Regions from separate parts of the Bacillus sp. T3 genome, predicted to be linked through region 1. Evidence: predicted binding sites of a transcription regulator. Region 1 holds the regulator's gene; each other region holds the start of a gene.
What was found. Region 1 encodes Rex, which represses fermentation and respiration genes when NADH is low (regulators of the CRP and FNR family bind a similar motif). Its sites were predicted from a motif close to TTGTGAAATATTTCACAA; they were not measured.
Positions count from the first base shown of each region.

Region 1 (7,303 bases):
TAATCAAGAAGATGCTTTAGTGATGTGGGTGAATCTATGAGTAAAGATCAATTAATTATGGGAATTGAGACAAGCTGTGATGAAACAGCCGTGGCAATCATAAAAAATGGCCGTGAAATAGTTGCAAATATTGTTGCTTCCCAGATAGAAAGTCATAAAAGATTTGGTGGTGTCGTACCTGAAATTGCTTCAAGACACCATGTTGAACAAATCACCATTGTTTTAGAAGAAGCAATGAATCAGGCTGGAATTTCTTTTCGTGATCTAGATGCGATCGCTGTAACCGAAGGCCCTGGCTTAGTCGGAGCCCTTTTAATTGGAGTTAATGCTGCTAAAGCACTTGCTTTTGCTCATAATATCCCATTGATAGGTGTTCATCATATTGCTGGTCACATCTATGCGAATCGTCTCGTTACCGAAATGAAATTTCCGCTATTGTCTCTTGTTGTGTCAGGAGGGCATACAGAGCTTGTCTTAATGCAGGAGCATGGTGAGTTTAAAGTTATTGGAGAAACAAGAGATGATGCAGCAGGAGAAGCCTATGATAAGGTGGCTCGGACATTAAACCTTCCTTATCCAGGTGGTCCACACATTGATCGATTGGCAGCAGAAGGGAAGCCGACGATCGATTTACCGCGGGCATGGCTGGAAGAGGGATCATATGATTTTAGTTTCAGTGGCTTAAAATCTGCGGTCATTAATACAGTTCATAATGCAGAGCAGCGCGGTGTAGAGATTATCCCTGAAGACCTTGCAGCTAGTTTCCAACAAAGTGTTATAGACGTTTTGGTAACGAAGGCTCTAAAGGCTGCTAAGCAATTTGAAGTAAAGCAGGTTTTGCTTGCTGGTGGGGTTGCAGCGAATAAAGGGCTAAGAGCAGCGTTAACGGATGCATTTCAATCAATCCCTGACATGGAGTTAGTTATTCCGCCATTAAATTTATGTACGGATAACGCCGCCATGATTGCTGCAGTTGGAAGTGTTTTATTTGAAAAAGGAAAGCGTGCTGATTATTCATTAAACGCTAATCCCAGGTTTAGATATAGAATAAAGAAATTATTTGAATGTTCGACAAAAACTATCCACATGTAAAAAAATCGTAGAACTCTCCTTTTTTAAGAAAGGGGAGTTTTTTTGTGGATAAAACATTCTTTATATGTGGATATTGTGGATAAAACGGATATAAGATGTGGATAATGTGGAAAACTCCTGTGGATGTTGCAAAAATAATATTTATAATGTGAATAAAAATGTTAATAATTTATTTATAACCCTTTAAAAGGGTGTGAATAATGTCGAAAAATAAAAAGACTACAGGTAGGTGACTAATTCAAAGAGGTCACCTACCTGTAGTTACAACGATGTTTATTACTCTGCCAATTCTGCCCATTCCTCAAGAAGATTTTCAAGTTCAGAACGGGATTCTTCATTCTGTGTGTTTAACTCAAGCACTTTTTCATGATTTTGATAAACCTCAGGATCACAGAGGAGTTGTTCATTCGTTGAAATTTGAGCTTCTAGAGCCTCAATTCTCTTTTCAATTTCCTCAATTCTGCGCTTTCGTTGTCTTTCAAGCTTTTTTGCTTCCTTATCTTGTTGATAACTATTTTTAGATGGAGCATCTGCTGTGATTCCAGTAGTCTTCTCAGCAGAGGATGAAGCCTCAAGAGCTTTAAGCTCTTCTTGTTCAAGTTTCTTTTCGACGTAATAGTCATAATCACCTAAATACTCGACTGCGCCATTTTTGCTTAGTTCCAGTACTTTTGTAACAATCCGATTAATAAAATAACGATCATGGGAAACAAATAAAATCGTACCAGGGTAATCAATTAATGCATTTTCCAAAACTTCTTTACTATCTAAGTCTAAATGGTTGGTAGGCTCGTCCAAAATTAATAAATTGGCTTTTTGCATCATTAATTTGGCAAGCGCTAACCTGGCCTTTTCTCCACCGCTTAAGGTTGAGACGATTTTAAGAACATCATCACCAGAGAATAAGAAATTCCCTAAAACCGTACGGACCTCTTTTTCACTTTTTAAAGGATATTCATCCCATAGTTCATTTAAAACACGTTTGTTCGATGTTAATTCGGCTTGTTCCTGATCATAATAGCCAATTGTCACATTCGTACCGAATTGAAAATGACCCGCAAGCGGTTTAAGTTTGTCAACAATGGTTTTAAGCAAGGTTGATTTACCGATGCCATTTGGTCCAACAAGGGCAATACTTTCTCCACGAGTCATACGCAGTGAGATATTCTCACTCACTTTTTCATCACCATAGCCCACTGCTATGGAGTAAACATTAAGGACTTCATTTCCACTTTGTTTTTCAATATCAAAGGAAAACGTTGCAGATTTTTCGTTGCCTAGTGGTCTTGACATGACTTGCATCCGATCTAATTGTTTGCGACGACTTTGAGCTCGCTTAGTGGTAGATGCACGTGCTAGATTTCGGGCAACAAAATCCTCTAATTTAGCAATTTCATCTTGTTGCTTTTCATACATTTTCATTTCACGCTCGTAATTTGCAGCTTTTTGGTCCAAATAAGAGCTATAATTGCCGACGAATTTTGAAATTTGCTGTCGGGACATTTCGTATACTTGATTAACGACCTTATCTAAAAAATAACGGTCATGGGATACAATCAAAATGGCGCCTTCGTAATTTTGCAAATATTGCTCAAGCCACGATAATGTATCGATATCAAGATGGTTGGTCGGTTCGTCCAAAATAAGAATATCAGGTTTTGTTAATAGCAATTTGCCGAGAGCAAGGCGAGTTTTTTGACCGCCACTTAAACTAGAGATTTTGGTTGAATAGTCAAACGTGTGAAAATTCAAGCCGTGAAGCACAGAACGAATATCGGCTTCGTATTGATAGCCACCCATATCTTTAAATTGAACCTGTAGGGTGTCATATTCTTTCAAAACTCTTTCGTAGACGGATGAAACATTAAATACTTCTGGATCCGCCATCTGTAATTCATACTGCCGCAGTTTTTTCTCTAAACTTTGTAATGTTGCAAATACCGTCAGCATCTCTTCCCAAATCGACAGCTCCGATTCGAGGCCTGTATTTTGTGCCAAATAGCCAATGGTAACGTCCTTGGGCTTCATAATGTCACCAGAGTCATGGGACATATGGCCAGCAATGATTTTAAGCAAGGTCGATTTTCCTGCACCGTTTCTACCAACTAAAGCGATTCGATCGCGTGATTGTACTTCTAGTTTAATATTCGATAAAATAAGGTCTGCACCGTAGTATTTATTCAATTGATTAACTTGTAATAATATCATTTTATATTCACCTCTATTACGATAGAGTTAGTGTATCGTATTATAAGGATATCATCAATAACTCGAAGCTTGTGAAGAAAGATACAAGTTCATTCACACATGTTGGAAAAAATAGTGTATGATTCTTTTAGTGAGGTGTTAAATGAATGGGAGAATTTACTCATTTTAATGAAGAAGGCCGTGCGAAAATGGTCGATGTGAGCAGCAAACCAGAAACAATAAGGACCGCAGAGGCTTGCTCAAGTATAACAGTTAGCAATGATATATATGAAAAAATCACAAATAATGAAATGAAAAAAGGTGATGTTCTAGCTGTTGCTCAGGTTGCGGCAGTAATGGCATGCAAAAAAACGTGGGAAATCATTCCGATGTGCCATCCAATCCCATTAAATGGAGTGGATGTTTCCTTTGGCTGGGAAGAAGAAAAGGAAGACAATGAATATACATTGCATATTTCCGCAAAGGTTAAAACGAAAGGGAATACAGGTGTTGAAATGGAAGCGTTAACAGCTGCATCGGTTTGTGCGTTAACGGTTTATGATATGTGTAAGGCAATTGATAAAGGCATGGTTATTGGAAAAACGTATTTAGTTGAGAAAACTGGCGGCAAAAATGGAGATTTTATTAGAGAAGAGCGATTGAAATAAGCTTAATGAGAGAGGAGTGATGAAATGTCGAACGATCATACAACAAAAATTCCACAAGCGACTGCAAAACGGTTACCACTTTATTATCGCTTTTTGAAAAATTTGCATACATCTGGTAAACAACGGGTTTCATCTGCAGAGCTAAGTGAAGCGGTAAAAGTAGATTCTGCGACAATTCGTCGAGATTTTTCATATTTTGGTGCATTAGGGAAGAAGGGCTATGGCTATAATGTAAACTATTTGCTATCCTTTTTCCGGAAAACGTTAGATCAGGATGAACTGACAAAGGTAGCGCTCATTGGAGTTGGGAATTTAGGTACGGCGTTTTTAAATTATAATTTTTTAAAAAATAATAATACAAAGATTGAAATTGCCTTTGATGTGGACGAGGGAAAAGTGGGAACAAAGATAGGGAATGTTCCTGTTTACCATATGGATGAGTTAGAGAAGATTATTGAGCAAGAAGAGATTCATGTGGCGATTTTAACCATCCCAGCGCCAGTGGCGCAACCAATTACGGACAGACTGACTAGTGTGAGGATTAAAGGAATATTAAACTTTACACCAGCTCGACTTAATGTCCCGTCTACTATTCGGGTTCATCATATTGATTTAGCGGTTGAGCTGCAATCACTTGTATATTTCTTAAAGCATTATCCAAAAATTGAAGATATTGAAGTAGATGAAGAATAATGAAAAATGAGCCACTTAATTATGGCTCATTTTTTTTGATTATTTTCCTAAGTTTAAAGTGAAGGGCAATCAACCTTAAGCCTGAACCAAAATCAAAGGTTGCTAGGAGAACAAGGATGAAGCTAAAAATATCCCATCCGAATTGATTTACGTTATCGATAGCAAAGTACGTAAATATACAAGCAAGGATGATGTGGAAAAAAGCGGAAAACAAAGGTGAGAGTCTCATAATAATCCTCCGATAAAGCTTTGAATTTTTTCTGATTGTTCGATGATTCGATCGATATCTTCTTTAAAGACGGTTTGTATAACAACGACAAGTGAATTCATCGCAACATGGGCAAAAATCGGAACTATAATCCGTTTCGTCTTGACATAGAGATAGGCAAAGGTAAAGCCCATGGCAGAATAAAGCAATGTATGTTCAAGTTCCATATGTGCTAAAGAAAAAATAATCGAACTGATCAAGGCCGATAGAAAGAAGTTCATCCGTTGATAGAGTGCGCCAAAGATGATTTTTCGAAACACGATTTCTTCTAAAATTGGTCCGACAATCGAGCTAACAAAAATGACAATAGGGAAGCTTTCGATAATATTAATAATTTGTTGGGTATTATCAGAGCCTGTCTTAATCCCCATCATCGCTTCAATTTGGGCTGCAATTCCTTGTGCGAATAATGCTAAAAAAACACCTGTAATCGCCCAAATTACCGAGCTGAATGGATTTGCTTTTTCACGATAAGCTGTGGTTGTTGACTCTTTACGGAGAATCCACAGAATAATGACTAGAGTAATGGTGAAGCTGGCAACGAGCCAGATTGGAACGGACAAGGTTCTCATTTCGTCCACCGATTGACCAAATCTGGTTCCAATGAAAGTGGTTAACGGAATTCCAATAAAACTCGATAACTGCATGGTGAGATAGGCAATTAAGATAAACCAATATTCCTTTTTCAAAATAAATGGACTCCTTTTTAAAAAGCTAGGCTAAATCCCATTGTACAAATAATAAGCGAACGTTACAAATGAATAAGCTAATTTGCTAATTTGTCTTAGGTAATTTCAATAATATGGAATTATCTTTGAGTAAATAGGATATAAAAGGAAATGTGCAGCATACTTATTAAGGTTGAGTATGGTTTGTAAAGAAAGTGAAAATTTTTAATCATGACTCTTGCAAAAAATAGAGCAATTATTTATTATAATAATTGTGTTAGCACTCGGATGAGAGGAGTGCTAATAATCGATAATTTACATATTATTTGAGGAGGTTGTTTTACTTGTTAAAGCCAATTGGTGATCGTATTGTTATTGAGCTTGTTGAATCAGAAGAAAAAACTGCAAGCGGGATCGTACTACCGGACACTGCTAAAGAAAAGCCGCAAGAAGGAAAAGTAATTGCTGTCGGTACAGGTCGTGTACTTGATAGTGGCGAGCGAGTAGCAGTAGAAGTTGCTGTAGGCGATCGCATTATCTTCTCAAAATACTCTGGTACTGAAGTGAAATTCCAAGGTGCAGAATATTTAATTTTACGTGAAAGCGATATTTTAGCTGTAGTAGGCGAATAATCCAACACAAAACTCGATCCGAAGATCAAGTCAAATAGAACGAATATGAAATTTTAGAGGAGGTTATTTTACATGGCAAAAGAAATTAAATTCAGTGAAGATGCTCGTCGCGCGATGCTTCGCGGGGTGGATACACTTGCAGATGCTGTAAAAGTAACGCTTGGACCTAAAGGACGGAACGTCGTTCTTGAGAAGAAATTTGGTTCACCACTTATTACGAACGATGGTGTAACAATCGCAAAAGAAATCGAATTAGAAGATGCATTTGAAAACATGGGTGCTAAGCTTGTTGCTGAAGTTGCAAGCAAAACAAACGATGTTGCTGGTGACGGTACGACAACTGCAACCGTTCTTGCGCAAGCAATGATTCGTGAAGGTCTTAAAAACGTAACAGCTGGTGCAAACCCAATGGGTATCCGTAAAGGAATGGAAAAGGCCGTTGCAACTGCTATTACAGAGCTTAAAGCAATCTCTAAGCCAATTGAAGGCAAAGAATCGATTGCACAAGTAGCAGCGATTTCATCTGCTGATGAAGAAGTAGGGAAATTAATCGCAGAAGCAATGGAACGCGTTGGTAACGACGGTGTTATCACAATCGAAGAATCTAAAGGCTTCACAACTGAATTAGACGTAGTAGAAGGTATGCAATTCGACCGTGGCTACGCTTCAGCTTACATGGTAACAAACACAGAAAAAATGGAAGCTGTTTTAGAAAATCCATATATCTTAATCACAGACAAAAAGATCTCTAGCATTCAAGAAATCTTACCAGTACTTGAGCAAGTGGTACAACAAGGTAAGCCATTATTGCTAATTGCTGAAGATGTTGAAGGGGAAGCCCTATCAACATTAGTATTGAATAAACTTCGCGGTACATTCAATGCTGTAGCTGTTAAAGCTCCTGGCTTCGGCGATCGTCGTAAAGCAATGCTAGAAGACATCGCGATTTTAACTGGCGGTGAAGTCATCACTGAAGAGCTTGGCCGTGACCTTAAATCTACAACGATTACATCACTAGGTCGTGCTTCTAAAATTGTTGTAACAAAAGAAAACACAACAATCGTTGAAGGTGCTGGTGAATCTGCAGCAATCGCA
Region 1 covers NZ_CP137761.1:4,547,525-4,554,827, reverse strand. Annotated here, with positions in the region: gene rimI (ribosomal protein S18-alanine N-acetyltransferase) at 1-40, shown strand, start outside; gene tsaD (tRNA (adenosine(37)-N6)-threonylcarbamoyltransferase complex transferase subunit TsaD) at 37-1,092, shown strand; gene RGF10_RS23300 (ABC-F family ATP-binding cassette domain-containing protein) at 1,369-3,300, opposite strand; gene moaC (cyclic pyranopterin monophosphate synthase MoaC) at 3,447-3,947, shown strand; gene RGF10_RS23290 (redox-sensing transcriptional repressor Rex) at 3,972-4,640, shown strand; gene RGF10_RS23285 (YdiK family protein) at 4,660-4,869, opposite strand; gene RGF10_RS23280 (CPBP family intramembrane glutamic endopeptidase) at 4,866-5,597, opposite strand; gene groES (co-chaperone GroES) at 5,921-6,208, shown strand; gene groL (chaperonin GroEL) at 6,281-7,303, shown strand, end outside.

Region 2 (7,995 bases), 1.7 Mb from region 1:
TCCTTGGAAATGACATCAGCCGAGTCTTCAATGTGTTCTTCTTCTAAAATAGCAATCTCTGAAACATCCTTATTAGAATCAGAATTCTGCAGCGCTGAATTCCGCACCACTTCGACTTCCTCATCAATAATCTGTGCTAAGCTTTCAGCAACGTCAGTGTACGCTTTATAATCAATATTTCCAGTTAAGGTTTGTTCGATTGTTTCAGATATTTGTTCATGTCGTGCGAAAATCGAATTTAATTGTTCAACTGTCTTTTGATATTCCTGTAATTGTGAAAGTTCAGCAGTTAAAGCGCTAGATTCCTTTGCATTTTTTCTACTTAATTCCTTGAGATAGAGCTCCTTCCACTCAACAATTGCCTTTTTGGATAGCCTTTTCAAAGAATTAGCCACATCATTCGTGTAATTTAGAACATATTCCCCAGAAAGCCTTGCACCAGACTTTAGGTTTTGATCTAGCAAGTCTTTTTCAAATGATACCTTAATCGCCTGTGCAGCTTCCATTAGCTCAGGCTTTTCAGCATTATTTTCCTTTAAGGTGTTTAATGCTAATTGACGTAAATGCCATTCAATTTGCGATTTGACTCGTTCAGAAAGATCCTCAAATAAACGCTCGCGCCGTTGATTTCTTTCCTGCTCGGTTTTATTTTTTGCGAAAAAGAGGCCGACCTTAAACTCTGGCTGACAAGCCTCGATATATTGTTGTGCAAGCTCCCTTGTTTGGAATGGCATAATGTAAGCACTATCAAGAATTTCATCGACTTCATCATTTATACCATCACTGCTCGCTTCAATTGCTGCTTTCATATCTTGAAGCATCAGCTCTAATTGATGAATTCGGTCCTTTAATGCTGTTCGTTCTTCCTGATTAAAATCAGACAGCTTCTCCTCAAAAGTTTGAATATCCACCTGATCCTGTTCCTTCACAAATTTAATGTGATCATTCGTCAATTTAACAAGTGAATGTAGAATTGAACTTGGCAGGTTTTCTTCTCGTTTTGCAATCTTTTCATGCAGAAGTTCCTGAAGCTTTTTAAATTGATTATGTGGATGCTCACCATGCTTTAATGATGTATATAAAATGTATTCTGGTCTCACTCCCCATGATGCGAACGATTGCAGAACACTTTCTTTAAATCCATCAAAGCTTAATTCCTCATCACGGTGCTTATCAATTTGATTGATAACCAGACATAATTGTTTCCCAGCTTGGGTTAATTCTTTCGTAAAGAGGAAGTTAACTTCCGATTGGACATGATTGTAATCCATTACATAAAAAATGAGATCAGCTAAATGTAGTGCAGACTCGGTTGCGATTCGATGGGCATCATCAGTGGAATCAATCCCAGGTGTATCCATGATGATGACATTGTTCGGAAGACTTGAATTTTGATGGCTTATTTCAACAGCTTCAATTTCGTCGCCATCCTTACAATACGTTTTCACTTTCTCATAATCATAAGGAGCTAAATAAACCCTAGGCTTCCCCTTTTTAAAAATAACCTTTGCATACTCATCGCCCGTTTTCACTTTAACAAGGTTTGCACTTGTCGGAATCGGGCTTGACGGCAGCAAGTTATCCCCCACTAATTTGTTTATCATCGTTGATTTACCTGCTGAGAAGTGGCCGCAAAACGCAATTGAAAATTCCTGTTGGCTTAATTTTTTTGCCAATTGTTCTGCTCTTTGTGCTGTTTGTTCATCTTGATTCTGTCTGAAAAGCTCGTATAACACCGCAATCTTTCCAAGTAAAGATTGCTCCTTTTGTTCTAATATTTGCACCATAACTATACCCCTTGTCCCCCAATATTTCATTATCACTTTATTTTATCCGATTTTTCTAAATTTTCCTACCTAAATGTATTTTCTATATCAAAATGGTGATTCAATCAATATTGTAACAAAATTAATACTCAAACTTACAAAGAAAAAATAAAAAACCCGGACAATTTAGCCCAGGCAAAAGTGTATTAAATTATTATCTTTGAGATGGTTTAGCTACGTTATTTAGAACGTGTTTCATTAAAAAGGAATAGCCAACAACAGTCGAAGCGATTAGCATTGCAAGCATATGTAACACCACCTTAGGTGAATGTAATTGATAATTATTTTCATTGATTATGATAGCATAAGTGAAAATCGTTTTCAATGGAATTTTTAAATTGCCACACTTTTTTAACATTTTGTTTTACGTTTAACGCATAAAAAAAGCTTCCCTCATCGAGAAGGAAGCAAGAACGTTTTGAAGAATGTTGTTGTGCTCTTTTATTATAATAGCCGTGTCCGCTTTGGTCACGATGAAATCTTTACCAGTTAATCATTAGAATAAAACGTGTTTAGGTTTTCCTGCATCTGTACTTCAATAAAAATTTTATTTTCTGCTAATTCACCACAAACCTGACATGTTTTAATATGATCATATAAAAGCCTGCAACTTTCACAATAGTATTTTTCCATTTTGCACCGTCACTTCCTGTTCGTAAACAGTTTGTTTTAGTATATTCGGATGCTTTAACAATTGTGACTGGAGTCGAATGGAAAAATTATTTTATTAAACCGCTTTTTGTTCTGAAAGCTGGCTCATTTCAGCAGACTTTTTTACTGTTAAAACGTTAAACACGATATTCAAGACGATCGCGGTTAAGCTACCCGCAACAATCCCATTGTCCGTTAAAATCTGAATGTTTTCTGGAAGCTTTGAAAATAAATCAGGAACAGCTGTAACGCCTAGACCCATTCCAACGGAGCAAGCAATGATTAATAGATTTTCTTGACTTGCAAATTCTACTTTGCTTAGCATTTTGATGCCATATGCAATGACCATTCCAAACATCGCCACCATCGCTCCACCAAGCACAGGAGTTGGAATGACTGTAGTAAGCGCCCCAATTTTCGGAACTAATCCTAAGATTACTAGAAATGCTCCAGCAACATAAATAACATTTCTGCTTTTCACACCTGATAATTGCAGTAGTCCGACGTTTTGTGAATAAGTTGTATATGGGAAGGCATTGAATAAGCCACCAAGAATAATCGCTAACCCTTCAGCGCGGTATCCGTTAGCTAAATCTTTATCGGATAGTTTTTGATTACAAATATCGGATAACGCAAAATATACGCCAGTAGATTCAACTAAGCTAACAATGGCAACAAGCGTCATCGTTAATATTGGTGTTAATTCAAATGTTGGTGTTCCAAAGTAAAACATCTTAGGAAGGTGAACCCACGATGCATCACCAACAGCCGAAAAATCAACTTTACCCATTGCATAAGCGACAATTGTTCCTCCTGCGAGACCAACAAGAATCGAAATGGAACGTAGAAACCCTTTAGCAAATTTATATAGAATAAGAATAAATGCTAATGTACCAAACGCTAAAGCTAGATTTGAATAAGAACCAAAATCACTGCTTCCTTGTCCACCTGCAACATTATTCATGGCAACAGGGATGAGGGTAATACCGATAATCATAACGACTGAACCAGTAACCACTGGTGGGAAAAATCGAGCCAGTTTTCCGAAGAATGTTGAAATAAGAATGACGATTAAACCGGAAATAATAATTGAACCGTAAATAGAAGAAACTCCATATTGAGCTCCAATTGCGATCATCGGTCCAACTGCCGTAAAGGTACAGCCAAGCACAACAGGTAAGCCAATTCCAAAAAAGCGATTTCCCCACACTTGAAGAATTGTGGCAATCCCACACATAAGGATATCAATGGAAACTAAGTAGGTTAATTGTTCCCCCGTTAATCCGATTGCTCCCCAACAATTAACGGTACAATAACGGCTCCAGCGTACATCGCCAATACGTGTTGAATTGCTAGTGAGGCAATTTTAATTGGTTGCTGTTTCATTATGCTAATTCCTCCACTTTCCTATTAATAAATTGAACTTGACCATTTTGTAACGATTGAACTTCGGCTAAAGATTCTACTCGGTAACCTTTATTGCGAAGCATCTGTCCACCTTCTTGAAAGGATTTTTCGATAACAATCCCAAAACCTACGATTTCTGCATTGGCTTGGGCCACAATGTCAGCTAAACCAAGTGCAGCTTGTCCATTCGCTAGGAAGTCATCGATAATCAGGACACGATCTCCTTCTAATAAATATTTTTGGGAAACGGAGATTTCATTCGTTTCATTTTTCGTAAAAGAGTGAACCTGGCTCGTTAATAGGTCACCTGCTAGCGTCAGTGATTTTCTTTTTCTTGCAAAAACGACTGGTACGTTTAGCATTAATCCAGTCATGACACTTGGGGCAATCCCAGATGATTCGATGGTTAATATTTTTGTGATCCCTTCAGATTTAAAAAGATTAGCAAACTCTTTTCCTATTTCCATCATTAAATGTGCATCAATTTGGTGATTTAAAAACGAATCAACCTTAAGTACTGAATCTGATAGGACAATACCTTCTCTTAATATCTTTTCCTTTAAAGCTTCCACAGTGATCCCCTTTCTCTTGTAGCGCCTCACTCTCACTCTAATTAAACAAAAAAGCCTAAAGGCCTCTCCACTCAAATAGAGTGAGACTGTGACCTTTAGGCTTTTATACCAAAAGAAAACTTAAACAAGACTATTAATATAGAAGTCCTTGTTTAATATCTCACTCATAGTCGGATATTTTACGGAAATCCGGTAGAAACTTGTGGGCCTTATTCCCACGATTATATGAGTCTTTTTCCTATTCATTTGTATGGTCGTATTATATCGAGATAATATCTGTTTGTAAAGACAATTCCAAACATTTCTAAGTTTTTCAATCAAATTGTTCGTGTTTCCGTTTTCATTTTCTTAAAACCGAGGGTATTTAAAGGAAAGTAATGGAAAAGTACATATAATTTCAAAATTGTTAGGTATAAAACGATGCCTCTTGCTTGCATATAAATTGGAAAGTAGTCCTGCCTTTTATTCCTAATAATCCTTCACAATTTTTAAAGAAAATCTGTTTAAATCATCCAATTTTTAACTATATTCGACATAAGAGTTCACATATTATTCACACTTTACGGATTCAACAAGTGATATTAATCACTGTAATAACAATTTTTCACCATTACCATAGTAATTAATCAAGTAATGAACATTTTGTGAACTTGTTCAAACAATATGGAATATTCTCTATTGTTCGGTATGATGAAAGTGTATTCATTAAATATTTCTAAATTGTGAAGAGGGGAGTGAATCATTATGGCGAAAACGGAACTTGGGAATAAAACTAATGCTCCGATTAAGCATGAAGAAGAATCTCAATTAAAAGGGACATTGGTTTCCGTTTTCTTAGTCGCATTGGTTCTAATCGGTACATGGGCTGGAGTTTATTTCATGTATGTTGATCGTCTGTAATCGAGGGAGGGGGAAAAAAAGCCATGCATATCCATAAATTTGAAAAGGTTTGGCTAATTTTCGGGATTGCAATGTTGATTGTTTTTTTATCGGTAATTGGGGTAAGCGCTTTTTATTTGGGAAATCAACCGCCAAGCTGCTTGAATACCATTGATCCTGCAAAGGTCGATACAACTGCACCTTTTGATAAACCAGGTTTAAAAAAGGTTGAAGGAAAAGAATGGGATTACGAGCTAGTCATTGTGGCATCTATGTTTAACTACAATCCAGGTAATATTGAGATTCCAAAAGGCTCAAAAGTTAAAGTAATGGTAACGACTAAGGATGTTATCCATGGATTTGAAGTAGCCGGAACCAATATAAACATGATGGTTGAACCAGGATTTATAAGCGAATATGTTGCATCATTTAATAAAACCGGGAATTTACAATTTTATGTAATGAATATTGTGGGATGGGTCATCACATGATGACGTCAAAGATCGAGGTGGTTAAATAATGAATAATCCATCAGTGATAAAAGTTGATCGTCGTGATGGTAAATTGGCCATGGCTCACTTTTATGTAGCCTTTACAGCTTTGGCAATTGGAGGTCTCGCAGGCCTTTTACAAGTATTAGTACGCTCAGGTAAATTTACCTTACCTTTTGGAATCGGTTATTATCAAGTTTTAACTGTCCATGGTGTTCTTTTAGGATTAGTATTAACTACTTTCTTTATTATGGGATTCCAGCACGCTGCATGTAGCTACTCTTCCGGAACTTATTCAGCCAGTGTTCGAAAAACCGCATGGATCGGATACTGGATCATGACGACTGGAACAGCATTAGCTGCTGTGATGGTCTTGTTAAATAAAGCTTCTGTTCTCTATACATTTTATGCACCTTTACAAGCACATCCACTTTATTATATTGGTTTAGCGCTTGTTGTCGTTGGAAGCTGGATCGACGGTGCAGCAATTTGTACTACATATATTAAATGGCGTAAAGCTAATCCAGGGAAAACAAGTCCATTAATGACTTATATGTCACTAGTAAACACCATGTTATGGTTTATTGCGACAATCGGGGTTGCTGCCACAGTTTTAATTCAATTATTACCTTGGTCTTTAAATCTAGTACCAACCGTAAACGTATTAGTAAGCCGTACCTTATTCTGGTACTTCGGTCACCCGCTTGTATATTTCTGGTTACTGCCAGCTTACATGGCATGGTATGTGGTCATTCCAAAGGTGATTGGTGCGAAGATTTTTTCTGACTCACTAGCACGTCTATCATTCTTGCTCTTTATCTTATTTTCGTTCCCAGTCGGGTTCCACCACCAATTAACAGAGCCTGGTATTGATCCGGCATGGAAATTCTTACAGGTTGTACTTACATTCTTAGTTGTCATTCCGTCTTTAATGACTGCATTCTCTTTGTTCGCAACATTTGAAACTTTCGGTCGTTCAAAAGGCTCAACAGGGCTCTTTGGCTGGGTGAAAAAACTTCCGTGGGGCGATGCTCGTTTTGTTGTGCCTTTCATTGGAATGCTTGCGTTCATCCCTGCGGGTGCAGGCGGTATGGTAAATGCTTCTCACCAAATGAACCAGGTTGTTCACAACACTGTTTGGGTTACTGGACACTTCCACTTAACTGTCGCAACAGCTGTTGTTCTAACATTCTTTGGTGTATCTTACTGGTTAGTGCCACATTTAACCTGGTCGCGTCCTTACAAAAGCAATGAATAAACTTTGTATCCTTCAAGGTGTTCTATGGGCAGTTGGTATGACCTTTATGTCGGGCGCAATGCACGCTTCAGGTTTACTTGGCGCACCTCGTCGTTCAGCTTTCTCTGAATATGGTGGCTCTGCTCAAGCAGCTGAATGGATTCCTTACCAAATTGCACAAGCAGTTGGAGGTAGCATTCTATTCATTTCCGTCATCTTAATGGTGTACATTTTCATTAAGTTAGCTTTCTTTGCTCCTAAAGGTGACCAAGAATTCCCAATGGGCGAAGTTGCAGAAGGTACAGAACCTACACCTGCAGTATTCGAGAACTGGAAATTATGGCTTGGTGTTGCTGCATTGTTAATTATTTTCGCATACACAGTTCCATTAACTGATATTATTCAAAATTCACCTCCAGGATCACCTGGATATAAGCCTTGGTAAAAAAGAAAAGCAAAAAAGGAACCCTCAGCTAGTTTTTGCTAGCAACGGGTTCCTTTTTGGTTACAATTGATAGACATCCCGGTATTTCTCTGAAAGATAATCCACTAAATATTTCGCGTTTAATCCTTCACCGGTTACGTCTTGAATAATTTCTAACGGCTTTTTCATCTTTCCATATTGATGAACATGTTCTGTAAACCATTGTTTTATTGGCAAAAGATCACCATTCGCCAATAATTCATCAAAATTCGGTTGGACTTTGATTAGCGTATGCTTAAATTGCGCTGCATACATATACCCTAATGCGTAGGAAGGGAAATAGCCGAAGCTCCCACCTGCCCAATGTACATCCTGCAACACACCTTCTCCATCATGGCTTGGTCGAACCCCTAAATATTCTTCATATTTGTCATTCCAAATCTTTGGCAAATCGGCCACTTCAATTTCATCATTGAATAAACCCTTTTCAATTTCATATCGAATCATT
Region 2 covers NZ_CP137761.1:1,630,397-1,638,391, reverse strand. Annotated here, with positions in the region: gene RGF10_RS08450 (dynamin family protein) at 1-1,787, opposite strand, end outside; partial or broken gene RGF10_RS08445 (nucleobase:cation symporter-2 family protein) at 2,554-3,863, opposite strand; gene RGF10_RS08440 (xanthine phosphoribosyltransferase) at 3,863-4,456, opposite strand; purine riboswitch at 4,604-4,705, opposite strand; gene RGF10_RS08435 (cytochrome c oxidase subunit 2A) at 5,201-5,356, shown strand; partial or broken gene RGF10_RS08430 (cytochrome c oxidase subunit II) at 5,380-5,855, shown strand; partial or broken gene RGF10_RS08425 (b(o/a)3-type cytochrome-c oxidase subunit 1) at 5,855-7,508, shown strand; gene RGF10_RS08420 (carboxypeptidase M32) at 7,569-7,995, opposite strand, start outside.
Region 2: RGF10_RS08435 (cytochrome c oxidase subunit 2A) is a predicted target of Rex. The motif match lies at 5,099-5,116, and genes of this name have one in related genera.

Region 3 (7,995 bases), 400 kb from region 1:
CTAGCAGATGTGGAACCAGCGACTAGAGCAGGCTTAAATTTTGTACGTGAACTTCCGTTAAAAGTTAAGCGTATATATGCAATGCTTATAGCCGCTGTCCACTTTCTGCATAAATTTATGATTAAGCTCGCTCAACCTGAACAAGGTTTGTTAACTGCGGGTTCGCTTTTGCCAATGGTGTAGGACGCTGTGATGTTAGAACATTGGCTGCTCCACGTTGGTCAATTCCTTTTTTGTTCGGGCTATACCAGCCGCCCTGTGGAATGGCGACAACTCCTGGAACGATTCGAACTGTCACTTTAACATCCATTTCGAGCTCACCGCGACCATTAAAGACTTTAACGCGATCGCCATCTTTAATCGAACGGGCCCAGGCATCAATTGGGTTCATCCACATTTCTTGCTTAGCTGCTTCTTCTAACCACTCGTTATTGTCGTGTGTGGAGTGACAACGGCGTTTGTAATGCCAGCTAATCATTTGCAGTGGATATGTTTTGATCAGTGGATCCTCTGGCCCTTCCCAAGATGAAACATATCGACCGATTGCTGGTATTTCTTCAGGGTTTTTCATATCATATAGTGCTTGAGAGAACAGTTCGATTTTTCCAGATGGAGTTTCGAACGGGTTATTAGCTAGGTCTTCGATTTGCGCTTTAAAAGCAATTTCAGGTTCATCGTATTGGTAATAGTGAACACCCTTTTTCTTGAATTCTTCATAGGTAGGGAATTCAGGGTCGATTTCTGCGCGTGTTTTTTCGATCGCTGTTTTAACCCAATCAAGCATCGTTTTGCCTTCGGTAAATTTTTCCTTCACACCCAATTTATCGGCAATTTCAGCAAACACTTCATATTCATTTCGGCACTCATATAGCGGATCAATTGTTTTATTTCCTAGGATGACGTAGTCACCATTTGACCAAGGTGTTCCGATATCATCACGTTCAAAGAAGGTTGTTCCTGGTAACAAAATATCAGCATACTTCGCGCTAGGGGTCATGAATATATCACTAGCAACAATGAATTCAACCTTGCTTTCATCCTGCAGGAGCGCTGTTGTTTTGTTAATATTGGCATGCTGGTTGACAAGCATGTTGCCGGCCATATTGAAAATCATTTTAATATTCGTTGGTAATTTATCTGCACCCTTTAAGCCGTCTGCGGCGGTCATTTCCGTGCCTCTTTCGACAGCATCTGTCCATAGGAAGCAAGGAATCGTCGCTTTAATCGGATTTTCGAAGCTAAAAGGGAAGACGATGCTTTTACGAGAATAATAGCCTGTTCCTGCAGCCCAGCCGCCAAGCTTCCCGACGTTACCGGTAATACATGCAAGCTGTGCACCAGCACGCATTACTTGCTCACCATAGGCCTGACGTTGTGGTCCCCAGCCTTGAATGAGAGCAGCGGGTTTCGTTGTTGCATATAGGCGGGCGATTTCACGAATTTTTTCTGCAGGTACACGGCAGATTTTTTCGGCCCATTCCGGCGTTTTCGCAATCCCATCCTTCTCGCCAAGTAAATAGCTCTTCACTGATTCATTTTTTGGTGCACCGGCTGGCATTGTTTTACTATCAAAGCCGACGCAATACTTGTCGAGGAATTCCTGGTCATGTAAATTCTCGGTTACAATTACATACGCCATTGCATCCATCAATGCGGTATCCGTTGTTGGTAAGATCGGAATCCACTCATCGGCATAGGTTACCGCAGTATCTGTATAACGTGGGTCAATGACGATGAATTTTGCGCCATTTTTCTTCGCTTGCATTAAGAAATCACGATAAGGAGTGGAGAAAATAATTTCTGCCGGATTTTGTCCCCAAAGAATGATTAATTTTGAATGAAGCAAGCTATCATAGCTGCTTCCTGTATTATTGATCCCATAGGTATAAGGTGTGGCAACATTACTACAGCCAGAGCTATAGTCATTGGTGTAACCTAGGAAACCACCTGTCATTGAAAGCAATCTACGCGCCGCGTTTCGGCCAGCTAAGATACCTTGGTTCCCGGATGCATAGTTTACATAGCGGGATTCAGGTCCATACTTATCGCCAATGCGCTTCATTTCAGAAGCAATTGTATCAACCGCTTCTTTCCAAGAGATACGCTCAAACTTTCCTTCGCCCCGCTTACCAACCCGCTTCATCGGATATTTTAAGCGGTCAGGATGATAAAGCATCGAACGGTAGCTTCGTCCACGCACACAAGCCTTCAGCGAAGGAGTTTTTAAATCTTTATTCGATGTATCTGTGGTCAAACGTACGACGACGCCATCTTTAACATGGGCTTTAATTAAACAACGTCCGCCGCAGTTATTTACACTACAGGTTGTAACAATAGTTTCTGGACTATCATCCTCTTTTGCTATACTACTTTTCTCTGCCTTGCGATCCACCAAAAGCTTCGTGCCAATTCCCCGGCAATAACGGGAACAGCAGCGGCTCCGGTCCATTTTAAAAACGTACGGCGCTTCATATTCGTTGAAATTAGTGGCTTTTTATCTGCCATGATGCAAATGCCTCCTTTATTTCGATTATAGATTCATAATCTGATTGCATAAAATCCAATAGTAGTAATGCTGCACCTTTATATAAGGAACTATCAGTATTTTTTAAGATTTTCTCGCAAAACGCAGGGATCCATTGCTGCATATGCTGTTCTAGGAAGTAAATTTGCTGCTCCAAAAGCTTTTCTAATTTTTCATCATTGGTTTGTGCTAAAGTCAAATCGTTTAAATAGAGTAGAAATTCCAGTTCAATTGCAATATGATCATCGGGCTCATTGTTTTCACCAACAAATTTTAAGCCATATTGATGATAAAGCTCGCGAACCTGGTAGGTCGTTTCTTCAAAAAGCAAACCTTCCTTACTGCGATAAACGGATTCCCATGGTGGAGCAAGAATCGTTTCTGGGCCAGTAAATAATCTGTGGAATTCTTCCTTTTGTACTAGAAGATCAGCGTCGGTGGCTTGGTCAAAAAACTGATAAAGGAGGGCACCGGCCTCATCTAACGCTTTTAGCTCTTCAAGATTCCCATTATCTTTAAGGTGTATAATCACATGTTTGGAGATGGGTTCGAAAAATAGTAATTGTAAAAACTGATAAAAATTTTGTCGGGCCTTAAAATAATCAAACAATTGCTGCATAAGACCAATCCTCTACGAAGTATTTTATATTGTGAAATAATTCACAATATATACGGCTAAATTACACCCAAAAACCAGGGTAGATGATTTTAGTCACATCAATCCCTTCATAATATCAGTATAATAAAAGATTTTTCGGTATTACTCTAATTGTAACGTATTGCCGTTTTACATTACTTCTGGTTCCAATGTTTTCACATATTTTTCAAAATGCTAAGACAAAATATGGACGAAATTGAAATTTTAATATTATTTTAAGAATTAAATGGAAGCATTTTTCTAATAGAAAGAAAACAGATTTCTAAAGAATCTTTTTGACTGAGATGACGGACTATACTATAATTAGAATGTTATGGGTTGAAAATTAAGTAGTCCAACAAGTTAACTCAACAGCGTGAAAACGCGTTTTTTTTATAAAAAATAACTATGTTAAGGCTGATTGTTGATTGGAGCGGAAGGTGCGAGACTCCTGCGGGAGAAGGTGTCACGGGAGACCCCACAGGCGCAAAAGCGCCGAGGAGGCTCCCGGACTCCCCGCGGAAAGGGAGGACCTGAAGCGGAAATCAACTAATAAATTAACAGAACAAAAAATAATTTCCGAAGAGGTGAAGAATTGTGTTTGATCGTCTTCAAGCAGTCGAAGATCGTTACGAAAAGCTGAATGAGCTTTTGAGCGATCCTGATATTGTCAATGATCCAAAAAAACTGCGCGATTTTTCAAAAGAGCAGGCTGATATAGCAGACACGGTGCAAACGTATCGTCAATACAAGGACGTCAAGGAACAGCTCCAGGATGCAAAAGCCATGCTCGAAGAAAAACTTGATGCAGAAATGCGCGACATGGTAAAAGAAGAAGTCTCGGACCTAGAGACACAAAAGGAAGAATTAGAAGGCCAGCTTAAATTCCTTCTCATTCCAAAGGACCCGAACGATGACAAGAACGTAATCTTTGAAATCCGCGGTGCTGCCGGCGGTGAAGAAGCAGCATTATTCGCCAACTCACTATACCGTATGTACAGCCGCTATGCTGAATCACAGGGCTGGAAAACCGAACTAATCGATGCCAACCCAACCGGACTTGGTGGCTTCAAAGAAATCAGCTTCATGATCACCGGAAAAGGAGCCTATTCAAAATTAAAATTTGAAAATGGTGCCCATCGCGTTCAGCGTGTACCGGAAACAGAATCCGGCGGTCGGATCCATACGTCCACCGCAACGGTTGCTTGCTTACCAGAAGCAGAAGATGTAGAAATCGAAATCCATGACAAAGACGTTCGCGTTGACACTTATTGCTCAAGCGGTGCCGGCGGACAATCCGTTAACACAACAGCATCAGCTATCCGCGTAACGCACATACCGACTGGGATCGTTGTAACCTGTCAGGACGAGAAATCTCAGCATAAAAATAAAGACAAAGCGATGAAAGTATTACGTGCGCGTGTCTATGATAAATTTTTGCAGGAAGCACAAGCAGAATATGATGAAGTCCGTAAATCTGCTGTCGGTACTGGGGACCGCTCCGAGCGCATCCGTACCTACAATTACCCGCAAAACCGCGTTACCGACCACCGCATCGGCTTAACGCTACAAAAGCTAGACCAAATCATTGAAGGCAAGCTCGATGAAATCATCGACGCCTTGATTTTGGAAGACCAATCAAGCCGATTGGAAGCAGCCTCAAATGAGTAAGATTTACGAAGCCCTCCATTGGGCTTCTTCTTTTTTAAAGGAGAAGAGTCGTGAGGAAAGTGCAGGAGAGCTGTTGTTACGCCATTTTGTGAGCATGTCGCGGACGGAAATGTTTACCCATTTTCATGATGAGATGGATCCTAAGGTAGAATCTCAGTTTCGTGCAGCAGTTGATGCGCATGCAGCAGGTCGCCCGGTTCAGTATATCATCGGCTTCGAGGAATTTTATGGACGCCGTTTTTTGGTCAATGAAGAGGTTTTGATTCCACGACCTGAAACCGAGGAACTTGTTTACGGAATGTTGGAGCGGATGCGGGATCTTTTTGGGAAAAATGGAGAAGTTTCAGTCGTCGATATCGGTACGGGGAGCGGAGCGATTGCGGTTACTTTGAAGCTGGAGCGGCCAGAGCTTATGGTAACAGCGAGCGATTTAGCTGAAGCCTCGTTAGAAGTGGCCCGCCGGAATGCTGCGACGCTAGGTGCGGACGTGGAATTTGTGCATGGCGACTTGCTACAGCCTTTTATTGCGGAAGGGCGTAAATTTGATGTCGTGATTTCCAACCCACCGTATATCCCGGTCGGTGATATTGCTGAGATGTCCGATATTGTAACGGAGCACGAACCTCACCGCGCCCTGTTTGCCGGTGAAGACGGACTTGATCTGTACCGTCGGTTTATGGAAGAGTTACCATTCGTTTTGAAGGAACGTGCACTTATCGGCTTTGAAGTAGGCGCTGGACAAAGCGAGGCTGTAGGAGCGATGCTGCGTGAGACGTTTCCAGGTGCTGAAGTCGAAATCGTCTTTGATATAAACGGCAAGGACCGAATGGTGTTCGCAAGGATAAAAAAATAGTTGATGGCCGTAGTACTTGTGGGTGAGTGCTGCGGTTTTTTTGTTTTTGTGTGCAAGCGGGTGTATTTACATTTAGGCGAATAAATAGTGGAATTAAGCGAATAAATGACCAGTTCAGGATAATAAATAGAAAATTAGGTGAACAAACGTCCGATTCAGGCGAATAAACAGTACATTTAGGCGAATAAACTCAGTTCCCCCTTTCCAATCAGCAAAACCTACTCATACCCCATCCTACTAAAAATTTTTCAATTTAATAGTTTAAGATTGTTCGCTCTTGTCCACAATGGCTAGTGAGGGGGCGAGGACGAAATGAAAAAACATATCATTACTGCTTATATATTATTATTATCATTCGCAACAATTTTTAGTTTATATATACCAAAAAGTGAAGTAGCTGCAACGGAGGAAACGGTCATACCGAACGAGGCGATCCGCCTACGAATTTTAGCAAACAGTGATTCAAATGAAGACCAAGCGCTAAAGCGCAAAGTCAGAGATGCCGTTAATGCAGAAATCACATTATGGGTACAGGATTTAACCTCATTAGAAGCGGCACGAACAACAATCAAAGCTGGACTTCCAGACATTCAAAAAATTGCTGAGCAAATTGTTGCGGAGGAAAACGCCAAACAAACAGTAAAAGTAGAGTTTGGTAAAGTAAATTTTCCGACCAAATTATATGGACAGTTCTTATATTCGGCTGGTGAATACGAAGCCATTCTTATCACATTGGGTGAGGGCAAAGGCGCCAACTGGTGGTGCGTATTATTCCCACCGTTATGCTTTCTTGATTTTTCTAACGGCGTGGCAGTAAGTGAGGGATTCGAAGGGGATAAGCCGAACAACGGCAATAATCAATCGACTGAAAAAATTGCAAAAGCAGAGGCACCAGTAAATACAAAAAATCAAAAAGACGAATTAGATACGGAACGACAGGAAGCTGAAGAGGAATCAACTCAAAGAGCAACTTACGAATCCGAAACAGAACAGACCCAATCAACAGAAACGCTTGCTGCACAAACAAAAGCAACAACTCAAAAAGAAAAAGTTACAGAGTCAAATTCAGAAGCAACTCAAGAACCACTACAATATGGCCAAAAAGTTAAAGCGGCGGCTCAAGTTTATAAAATGAAAGCAACAGAATACAACGATAATCACAATACAAATAACAAAGCAACCGAAAACAATACCGAAAAATCAGCAAAACCTCTAAAAACAGCTGCGAAATCAGCCAAAACGGAGAAACCTGTTTATACATCAGAAGATGAACAACAGGTTAAAGTGAAATTCTTCATCGCAGAAATCTGGACAAAAATCTTTTAATAAATCCAGTTTAGGCGTGAGACTAGCGGACTAAATACATAGGCCGAAATCGTAATATCCACACCGACTGTGAATAAGTGACTGAAATGCGCTCATCTCCAGCTCCATGCCGAGGAAATGGGGGCATTTTTTCATTAATATTGTCGATACTATTATAATTCCCGTTCTACTTTCTCTCTTTTTTCATATGGATATTAATAGAATTGAAAAAAGAGGTGATCGAAATGCAACCAAACATTCGGTTTGCTACTTTAGAAGATACGGAGAAAATCAAACATTATTTAGCACAAGCAAAGCTAGCCACAGAGGGGATTGAGGAATCAATTGATTATTTTTTAATAATGGAAAATGCACGCCAAGAAATCCTCGCAACTCTAGGAATTGAGCCGAACGGAAGCATCGGACTGTTGCGGTCGCTTGCGATGTCAGCCGAGCTACAAGAGGTGGACATCCTCCTTCTTTTTGATCAAATGATTGCTTTGGCAAAGGAAAAATCAATTTCCACATTATATTTGGCTACAAACAAACCGGCATCGGTGGGATTTTTTCAAATATTAGGGTTCAAGTTAGTAGCTTCTAATGACGTGCCAGAACCATTAACCCAATTTAGTCATGTCAAAAATATTTTTACTGTGGATAACTCACTATTTATGGAGCGAAAGCTGTAAATTGTGGATATATCCACAAAGTTATCCACGGAATGCCACTTTTTATACACAATTTGTGGATAAAACCTTGAATTCCCACCTGTCTTCTTTTATACTTTCAAAGGAAATATGGTCAAAGTATCGGTATATAGACCTATTTTTAAAGGTGGATGAAAATGAAAACTCATGTTTGGTCAGTGGATAATTTTGTGGATAAGCTTGAAAGTTACCCACAAATTACACAGGCAGCAACTCTTTTAAAAAATAATGAAGTCGTCGCATTTCCGACCGAAACGGTATATGGACTCGGTGGCAATGCTGAGAGCGATGAGGCCGT
Region 3 covers NZ_CP137761.1:351,380-359,374, forward strand. Annotated here, with positions in the region: gene RGF10_RS01890 (DMSO/selenate family reductase complex A subunit) at 122-2,392, opposite strand; gene RGF10_RS01895 (twin-arginine translocation signal domain-containing protein) at 2,362-2,505, opposite strand; gene RGF10_RS01900 (TorD/DmsD family molecular chaperone) at 2,484-3,143, opposite strand; gene prfA (peptide chain release factor 1) at 3,759-4,832, shown strand; gene prmC (peptide chain release factor N(5)-glutamine methyltransferase) at 4,825-5,685, shown strand; gene spoIIR (stage II sporulation protein R) at 5,998-7,011, shown strand; gene RGF10_RS01920 (GNAT family N-acetyltransferase) at 7,236-7,679, shown strand; gene RGF10_RS01925 (L-threonylcarbamoyladenylate synthase) at 7,835-7,995, shown strand, end outside.
Region 3: RGF10_RS01900 (TorD/DmsD family molecular chaperone) is a predicted target of Rex. The motif match lies at 3,173-3,190, and genes of this name have one in related genera.

Region 4 (7,995 bases), 1.7 Mb from region 1:
GGATCAATTTTAAATATTTGTGAATGAATGTTGTTTGATTATTGGGCAATCTGTTGATTGGAGCGGAAGGTGCGAGACTCCCCGCGGAAAGCGAGCACCTGGAGCGGAAATCAACAGGTGAAGTAGGCTAATAATCAAAGAAAAATTGACAAAACTACATATTTTTGGAACAATATAATGTGATGATAGGGGATACTTGAGGTGAATGCTATGCTGTCAGATAAATTTAAATTAACGGCTAAAGATATTCTTGAAAAAGAATTCAAAACATCGATGCGTGGATATAAACAAGAAGACGTCGATAAATATTTAGATCTGATCATAAAAGATTATGAAGCCTTCCATCAGGAAATTGATGAGCTTCAACAGGAAATACTACGTTTGAAGAAACAATTAGAGGATTCCTCTCGCCGTCAACCTACTCAGCCGCAGGCTGCTGTAGGGACAACGAACTTTGATATTTTAAAGAGATTATCCAACTTAGAAAAGCATGTATTTGGGAGCAAATTATACGATTAAGGAATTCTACCAGAATTTCATGTAAATACCATTGCGATTTGTAATCAGATTACATATAATGAATATTGTCTTCTTTAATAGCGTTCGGGTAATCGCTGCAAGGAGCGCATGCAACTTGTAGAGGAAAGTCCATGCTCGCACGAGCTGAGATGCTCGTAGTGTTCGTGCCTAGCCAATAAATAAGCTAGGGCAGCTGAAGTTAAATTCGGCTGACGGCCGGGAAAATGCCTAAGTCCGTTAAGGATATGGCATGAATACCTATAAAAGTGCCACAGTGACGTAGCCTCGACAGAAATGGAGAGGGTGGAACGGGTAAACCCCACGAGCGAGAAACCCAAATAATGGTAGGGGCACTTTCTCTGAGGAATTCAACAAGGAGAAGGACAGATTGTAACTCAATCTGTAGATAGATGATTACCACCGGAGTACGAGACTTAGGGTCGTTTGCAGTACGATGGAACAGAACATGGCTTACAGAACGTTATTAAAGGCAATGTATGAGTGTAATGGATAGTTAGCTCTCCTTTTATGGAGAGCTTTTCTTGTTTATAATAATAATGAACGTAAAAGCTGGAATAAGTAGGGTGAAAATATGACAAAATTTGATTTGATTGCGACTTCAGCAATGGGTCTTGAATCCTTGGTGGCAAAGGAAGTCCGTGATTTGGGTTATGAATGTACCGTTGAGAACGGTAGGATTGCTTTCAAAGGGGATGGACTGGCAATCGCCCGGAGTAATCTCTGGTTGAGGACTGCGGACCGTGTTAAAATTAAAGTCGGTGAATTTCGAGCCACCACTTTTGATGAACTGTTTGAACGAACGAAGGTACTTCCATGGGAACAATTCTTACCAGAAGACGCTGAGTTTCCAGTCTCAGGGAAATCAGTTAAATCAAAATTGTTTAGTGTATCTGATTGTCAAGCTATTGTAAAAAAAGCAATAGTTGACCGGATGCAACGCCATTATAAGCGAACAACATGGTTTGAAGAAAATGGACCAAAGTTCAAAATTGAAGTGGCCCTATTAAAGGACATTGCGACGATAACAATCGATACTAGTGGAGTTGGTTTACATAAGCGTGGATATCGAGCCGACCAAGGTGAGGCGCCTCTTAAAGAAACATTAGCAGCGGCACTAGTCATGCTGACTAATTGGACACCAGATCGTCCGTTCATCGATCCATTTTGTGGCTCTGGAACGATTCCGATTGAGGCTGCGTTAATTGGTCAAAATATTGCACCAGGCTTTAATCGTGAGTTTATTTCCGAGGAGTGGCCAATTATTTCTGCTTCAAGCTGGGATCAAGCTCGCAATGAAGCTGAGGATTTAGCGAAATACGATCAACCATTAGACATAACTGGATCAGATATTGACCATAGAATGGTGAAAATCGCCGAAGAGAATGCTTTTGAAGCAGGGTTAGGAGATCTTGTAAGCTTTAAACAAATGCGAGTACAAGATTTGACAGTAAAACAGGACTATGGTGTCATAATCGGCAATCCGCCATATGGTGAACGGCTTGGCGAGAAGTCAGCGGTAGAAAAGATGTATCGAGAAATGGGACAAGTTTTGACGAAATTAGATACATGGTCTATTTATATATTAACTTCTCATCCCGAATTTGAGGCTCTTTTTGGAAAACCTGCAACGAAGAAACGAAAGCTATTTAATGGTTTTATCCGAACAGATTATTACCAGTATTGGGGCAAAAGGCAACCAAGGAATAAAGAATAGGAATAATTCCCTCTGTAAAGAATAAATTATTATTATATATTTTTATTTACAGGGGGTAAAATAATGTACGCATTCCAATTGGATTTTAATAAAATTGCCCAAGCCTTAGAACTTACTAAAGAAACAATAAAAGGGGAAGATACGGTTTCTCCTTCCGTTCTGCATGAGATGGAAATAGCACAAAAGCAATTACAAGACGCATTATACTATAACGTTTCACGGTCAAACCATGCCTACTATTATTAAATAGCGGCTTTTCTGGTAGTCGATAACGTTCACTCGTTTATCGTGCCCTTGCTAGTGGTAATTTGCGATTGTCGGTAACGATAGCTCGCTTATCGTTACCATGCAAGAGGTATTTTGCGGTAGTCGGTAACGATAGATCGTTTATCGTGCCCTTGTGAGAGGTATTTTTCGGTAGTCGGTAACGATAGCCCGTTTATCGTGCCCATGCGAGAGGTAATTTGCGATTGACGGTAACGATAGCACGTTTACCGTTTTTGGAAAACTTTGTTGGTTTGAATTAATTTTACTATAATCATAATGATTAGACTTAAGGGACTGGTTCTTAAGAGGCCAGCTCCCTATTTTCTTTTTTGATGGAGGATATAATGCAAAAGAGCTTACCATTTACGCTAACGAAAACAGAATCCTTCTATGATCGATTGAATGACTGGATTGGTGATGTTTTTTATGATTTCCTGCCCGAAGCAGGCTTTGAATTAAGAGATGAACAGATATTTATGGCTTTTCAACTCGAAAAGGCTTTTAAAGAAAAAAAGTGATGTTTGCAGAAGCGGGAGTAGGGACTGGAAAGACAATTGTCTATCTTCTTTACGCACTTTGTTATGCAAGATATACAAACAAACCAGCGATTATTGCCTGTGCCGATGAAACATTAATCGAGCAGATTGTAAAAAAAGAGGGAGATATTGCCAAGCTTGAAGAATCACTTGGACTAACGGTTGATGTACGATTAGCAAAATCACGAGACCAGTATTTGTGTTTAAATAAGCTGGAAGACTCTATGCTTCATGATCCATCCGATACATATAGTGGAATTTTTCAATCTCTCCCACCATTTGTTCATAGTGGAGCATCGCTTCAATCCTTTAGCCCTTATGGAGACCGAAAAGACCATCCTGAATTGACGGATGAACAGTGGAATGAAATTTCTTGGGATTCACTTCAGGATTGTTTTTCATGTGAGAAACGCCATCGCTGTGGTCAAACACTCCATCGGGATTTTTATCGAGGTGGGGGAGACCTGATTATTTGTTCACAGGACTTCTATATGGAGCATGTTTGGACAAAGGAATCAAGAAAACGGGAAGGTCAGTTGCCGCTTCTTCCTGATCCGTGCTGTGTTGTGTTTGACGAAGGTCATTTACTGGAATATGCCTGTCAAAAAGCCTTAACCTATAAACTTACAGAGAAGACTCTCGAAACACTACTTGAGAAAATTGCTGGGAACGATATTCGTGAGAAAACGTTGTATATTATTGAGTCGGCCATCTTATATAGCCAAGATTTCTTCAATAGTCTCACTAAATTTTCAAAGGAAACTATTGGTTCAGAGAAAAAGACGATTATTAAATCGAATGAAGTAGTGCAGGTAGGAACTAAGCTGCTGGACACGTTAAGAAAATTAGAAGAGGAGTTAGTCTTTGAAAGTGAGTTATTTGTTATAAATGACTACGATTTAAAAATCGTTGAGGAATATTTGGACCAAATAACCTACTCATTAAGTTTATTTCTTGGTAAGACCAATGGTATTACTTGGTTTGAAGAAAATGACACGGAACGAAGACTTGTTATTATGCCTCGGTTAGTAAAGGATATTATGAAGGAAGAGGTCTTTTCACAAGCAAAGCCGTTTATCTTCTCTTCTGCTACACTATCTGAAAATAAATCGTTTGATTACATTGCTAACAGCCTTGGAATTAAGGATTACTTATCTTTTTCTGTGGCGTCGCCATTTGATTACGATGAAAATATGTCCATTTTTATGCCTCGATTTGAGAAGTTTAATTTAGAAGCTAAATCATCCTATGTATTAGAACAACTAAGAATAGCCAAGGAAGGTTCGCTAGTCCTGTTCTCTAATAAGGCTGAGCTTTATTTTTTTAAAGAATATATAAAAGGAAAATTGGATGTTCCGATTTACTTTGAAGGTGATGCTGAAATCAGTACACTTGTGTCACAATTTCAAAATGAACCAAGTTCGGTCCTTTGCGCTGTCCATTTATGGGAAGGGTTAGATATTCCTGGAGAAGCTCTTGGGAACGTAATCCTCTTCTCTTTGCCATTTCCTCCTGGTTGATCCGGTGTTTACTGCAAAACGTGAGGAGACGGAAGATCCATTTAACGAGGTCGACCTTCCGTATATGCTACTCAGACTAAGACAGGGTGTCGGAAGATTAGTTCGGACAAGCACGGATAGGGGTACTGTTCATATTTTAATTGATGAAGATTTAGATCCCGTAATTGTCGCTAAAATTGAGGGAGTTTTACCGACCGCTATCAGTAAATAAGGATGAAAAAAGCACAGTATGGCTAGCAATGAGCTTCCATACTGTGCTTTATTTTATTGTTTAATAAACGTTATTTTCCAATGTTTTTCTTCAATTTTTTCAGCTGTATGTTCGAAACCACTTGCCGTTAACACTGCATACAAAGGGACTGGCTCAAACGGTGCGTGAAGTAGAAGTACATCATTGGATTGGAAATCTATGATTGCTTTCATAATTTTTTGGAACGGGTCTTGCTTATTTTGTATATCTTCCCGAACATCCATTTCTACTAGCTTGTTTTCCATATGAATCCACTCCTCTATTTTCGTTTCACACCTGTAGCATAATTCATTTCTATCGTTGTTATAGTGACTAACATCACGATTATCACTTATTTTTTCATCTCTATTATTTCCTTATTAATATGAATTTCAGATTTTTTAAGGTGTGTGAAATATCACAGTTAGATAATGAGACATCTCACAAAGTTGTCACAGATTTACGTCTAAAATGTGACTATAAGACAACGAAAGGAAGTGTTTGGGATGGAAAACAACAAGGTAAAGTCAGCGAAACCAAAAAACGCACTTTTAAAATCCATTCTTATTACAACATGTATACTTAGTTTTACTGTTTTACTCGTAGGTGGCTTTTGGATCTTTAAAGATATGGCACCAAGACCACTCGAGGTTACTGATGCGAAGGGTGAGGTCATCCTAACAAAAGATTCGATTATGGGTGGTCAAGCCGTGTTTCAAAAATATGGTTTGATGGATTATGGGACTGTTTTAGGCCATGGCTCGTATATGGGGCCTGATTATACTGCGGAGGCATTGAAGGTTTATACAGAAGGAATGCAGGATTATAAAGCAAATGAGCAATACGGAAAAAAATATACGGACTTAGCTAAAGAGGAAAAAACGATTATTCGTGAAGCTGTAATTGAAGAAATGCGAAAGAATCGATATGAAAAAGGTGATGATTCTCTCATTCTTACAGATGCTCAGGTTTATGGGGTAGAAAAGGTAAGAGAATATTATCATGATGTATTTACCAATGGTGATGGTTGGGGGTTAAAGCCGAACTTAATTAAGGAAGAAGACATGCCGAAAGGCGAACGCGCGTGGGTATCTGAAGGTGATCAAATTGAACAGATCTCTGATTTCTTCTTTTGGACTGCATGGTTATCAAGTACGGAACGTGTGGATGATGATATTACTTATACAAATAACTGGCCATATTATAAGGACGCTGGAAATGAAATGTCCTTCTCTGCGATATGGTGGAGCGGTGTCAGTGTTACAGTATTAGTCCTGTTCGTTGGTATTATTCTATTTTTGTTCTATCGTTACCATCTTGGGATGGAGGAAGCTTATACGCCAGGGAATTTCCCGAAAATTGACCTAAGAAAGCTCCCTGTAACAAACTCACAACTAAAATCAGGAAAATATTTTGTGATTGTTTCAGTATTATTCTTTATCCAATCAATGTTTGGTGCACTTTTAGCCCACTACTACATTGAGCCAGATAGCTTCTTTGGAATGAAATGGGTTTATGATTTATTGCCATTTAACATTGCAAAAGGCTACCATCTTCAACTAGCCATTTTCTGGATTGCAACAGCTTGGCTTGGAATGGGGATCTTTATTGCTCCTCTAGTTGGAGGACATGAGCCAAAACGTCAAGGATTGTTAGTCGATATTCTTTTCTGGGCTTTAGTAGTTCTTGTTGGTGGAAGTATGGTTGGTCAATGGCTTGGCGCAAATGGCTACCTAGGAAATAACTGGTTCTTATTAGGTCACCAAGGTTGGGAATATTTAGAGTTAGGTAGAATCTGGCAGGTTATTCTTGCCGCGGGTATGTTGATCTGGTTATATATCGTTTACAGAGGAATTAAGAGCGGATTAAAACGTGAATCCGACAAAGGTGGTTTAATCCATTTATTATTCTACTCTGCAATTGCTGTACCGTTTTTCTACTTGTTTGCATTCCTAATTAATCCAGGGACTCACTTCACATTTGCGGATTATTGGCGCTGGTGGATCATCCATCTGTGGGTTGAAGGAATCTTTGAAGTGTTTGCGGTAGTGGTAATAGGCTTCTTAATGGTTCAAATGAATTTAGTAACTAAGAAATCTACTGTTAAGGCATTATACTTCCAATTAATTTTACTATTGGGTAGCGGTGTAATTGGAATTGGACATCACTATTATTACAACGGTTCTTCAGAGGCTTGGATTGCCCTTGGAGCTGTGTTCTCAGCATTAGAGGTTATCCCATTAACATTATTGATTTTAGAAGCTTATGAGCAGTACAAAATGATGCGTGACGGTGGGGTTGATTTCCCTTATAAGGGTACATTCTGGTTCTTGATTTCTGTAGCGGTATGGAACTTAGTCGGTGCTGGTGTGCTTGGATTCTTAATCAATTTACCTGCTGTAAGTTATTTAGAGCATGGACAGTTTTTAACTCCGACCCATGGGCACGGTTCGATGATGGGTGTATACGGTATGTTTGCTTGTGCCGTTCTTGTCTTCTCGTTACGCAATATTGTGAAGCCAGAAAAATGGAATGATAAAATGATTAAAATTTCATGTGTCTTATTAAACGTTGGTCTAGCTGGTATGATTATCATTTCATTGCTTCCAGTAGGATTTATGCAATTAAAAACAGCGTATGATAACGGCTATGCTGCATCAAGATCAGCAGCATTCTTACAACAGGAATCAGTCGTGAAGCTATTAACGATTCGTGCGATTCCTGATACCATTTTCTTAGTAGGTGTTGCTATACTAGTGGTATTTTGTATCAAAGCATTATTTAACCTTCGTAAAGTAACACACAAAGAGGATGAACCACTTCCAGTAAAGGATTTGGCACTAGAAGAAGAATAGAATGGATGAAATCCACTTTTCAAATTGGAGAGTGGATTTTGTTAAATTAATCTAAAATTTAATTCGTTAAACTGTAACATTTATCACTAACATCAGCACTAAGAAAACATTATAATTACTATGAAGATGTGACAAACGAAAGGAGTGTGAAACTTTAACAAGTTTGCACCCTGATGTTGTCTAGTTGTTTGTATTCCATTTATCATGGAACTTTTTAACCTCTCTATTTTTGGACAATAGCCTATGCTGTTGTCTATTTTTTTTGTATTCAATCCATCAGAAGGAAAGACACAAGCTTAGTGTGTTAAAATTGATATGAATAACTTTATTGGAG
Region 4 covers NZ_CP137761.1:1,621,318-1,629,312, forward strand. Annotated here, with positions in the region: gene RGF10_RS08380 (SLOG family protein) at 1-13, shown strand, start outside; gene gpsB (cell division regulator GpsB) at 211-519, shown strand; RNA gene rnpB (RNase P RNA component class B) at 600-998, shown strand; gene RGF10_RS08395 (THUMP domain-containing class I SAM-dependent RNA methyltransferase) at 1,112-2,254, shown strand; gene RGF10_RS08400 (hypothetical protein) at 2,318-2,500, shown strand; partial or broken gene RGF10_RS08405 (ATP-dependent DNA helicase) at 2,866-4,788, shown strand; gene RGF10_RS08410 (DUF2249 domain-containing protein) at 4,842-5,072, opposite strand; gene RGF10_RS08415 (nitric-oxide reductase large subunit) at 5,313-7,661, shown strand.
Region 4: RGF10_RS08410 (DUF2249 domain-containing protein) is a predicted target of Rex. The motif match lies at 5,236-5,253, and genes of this name have one in related genera.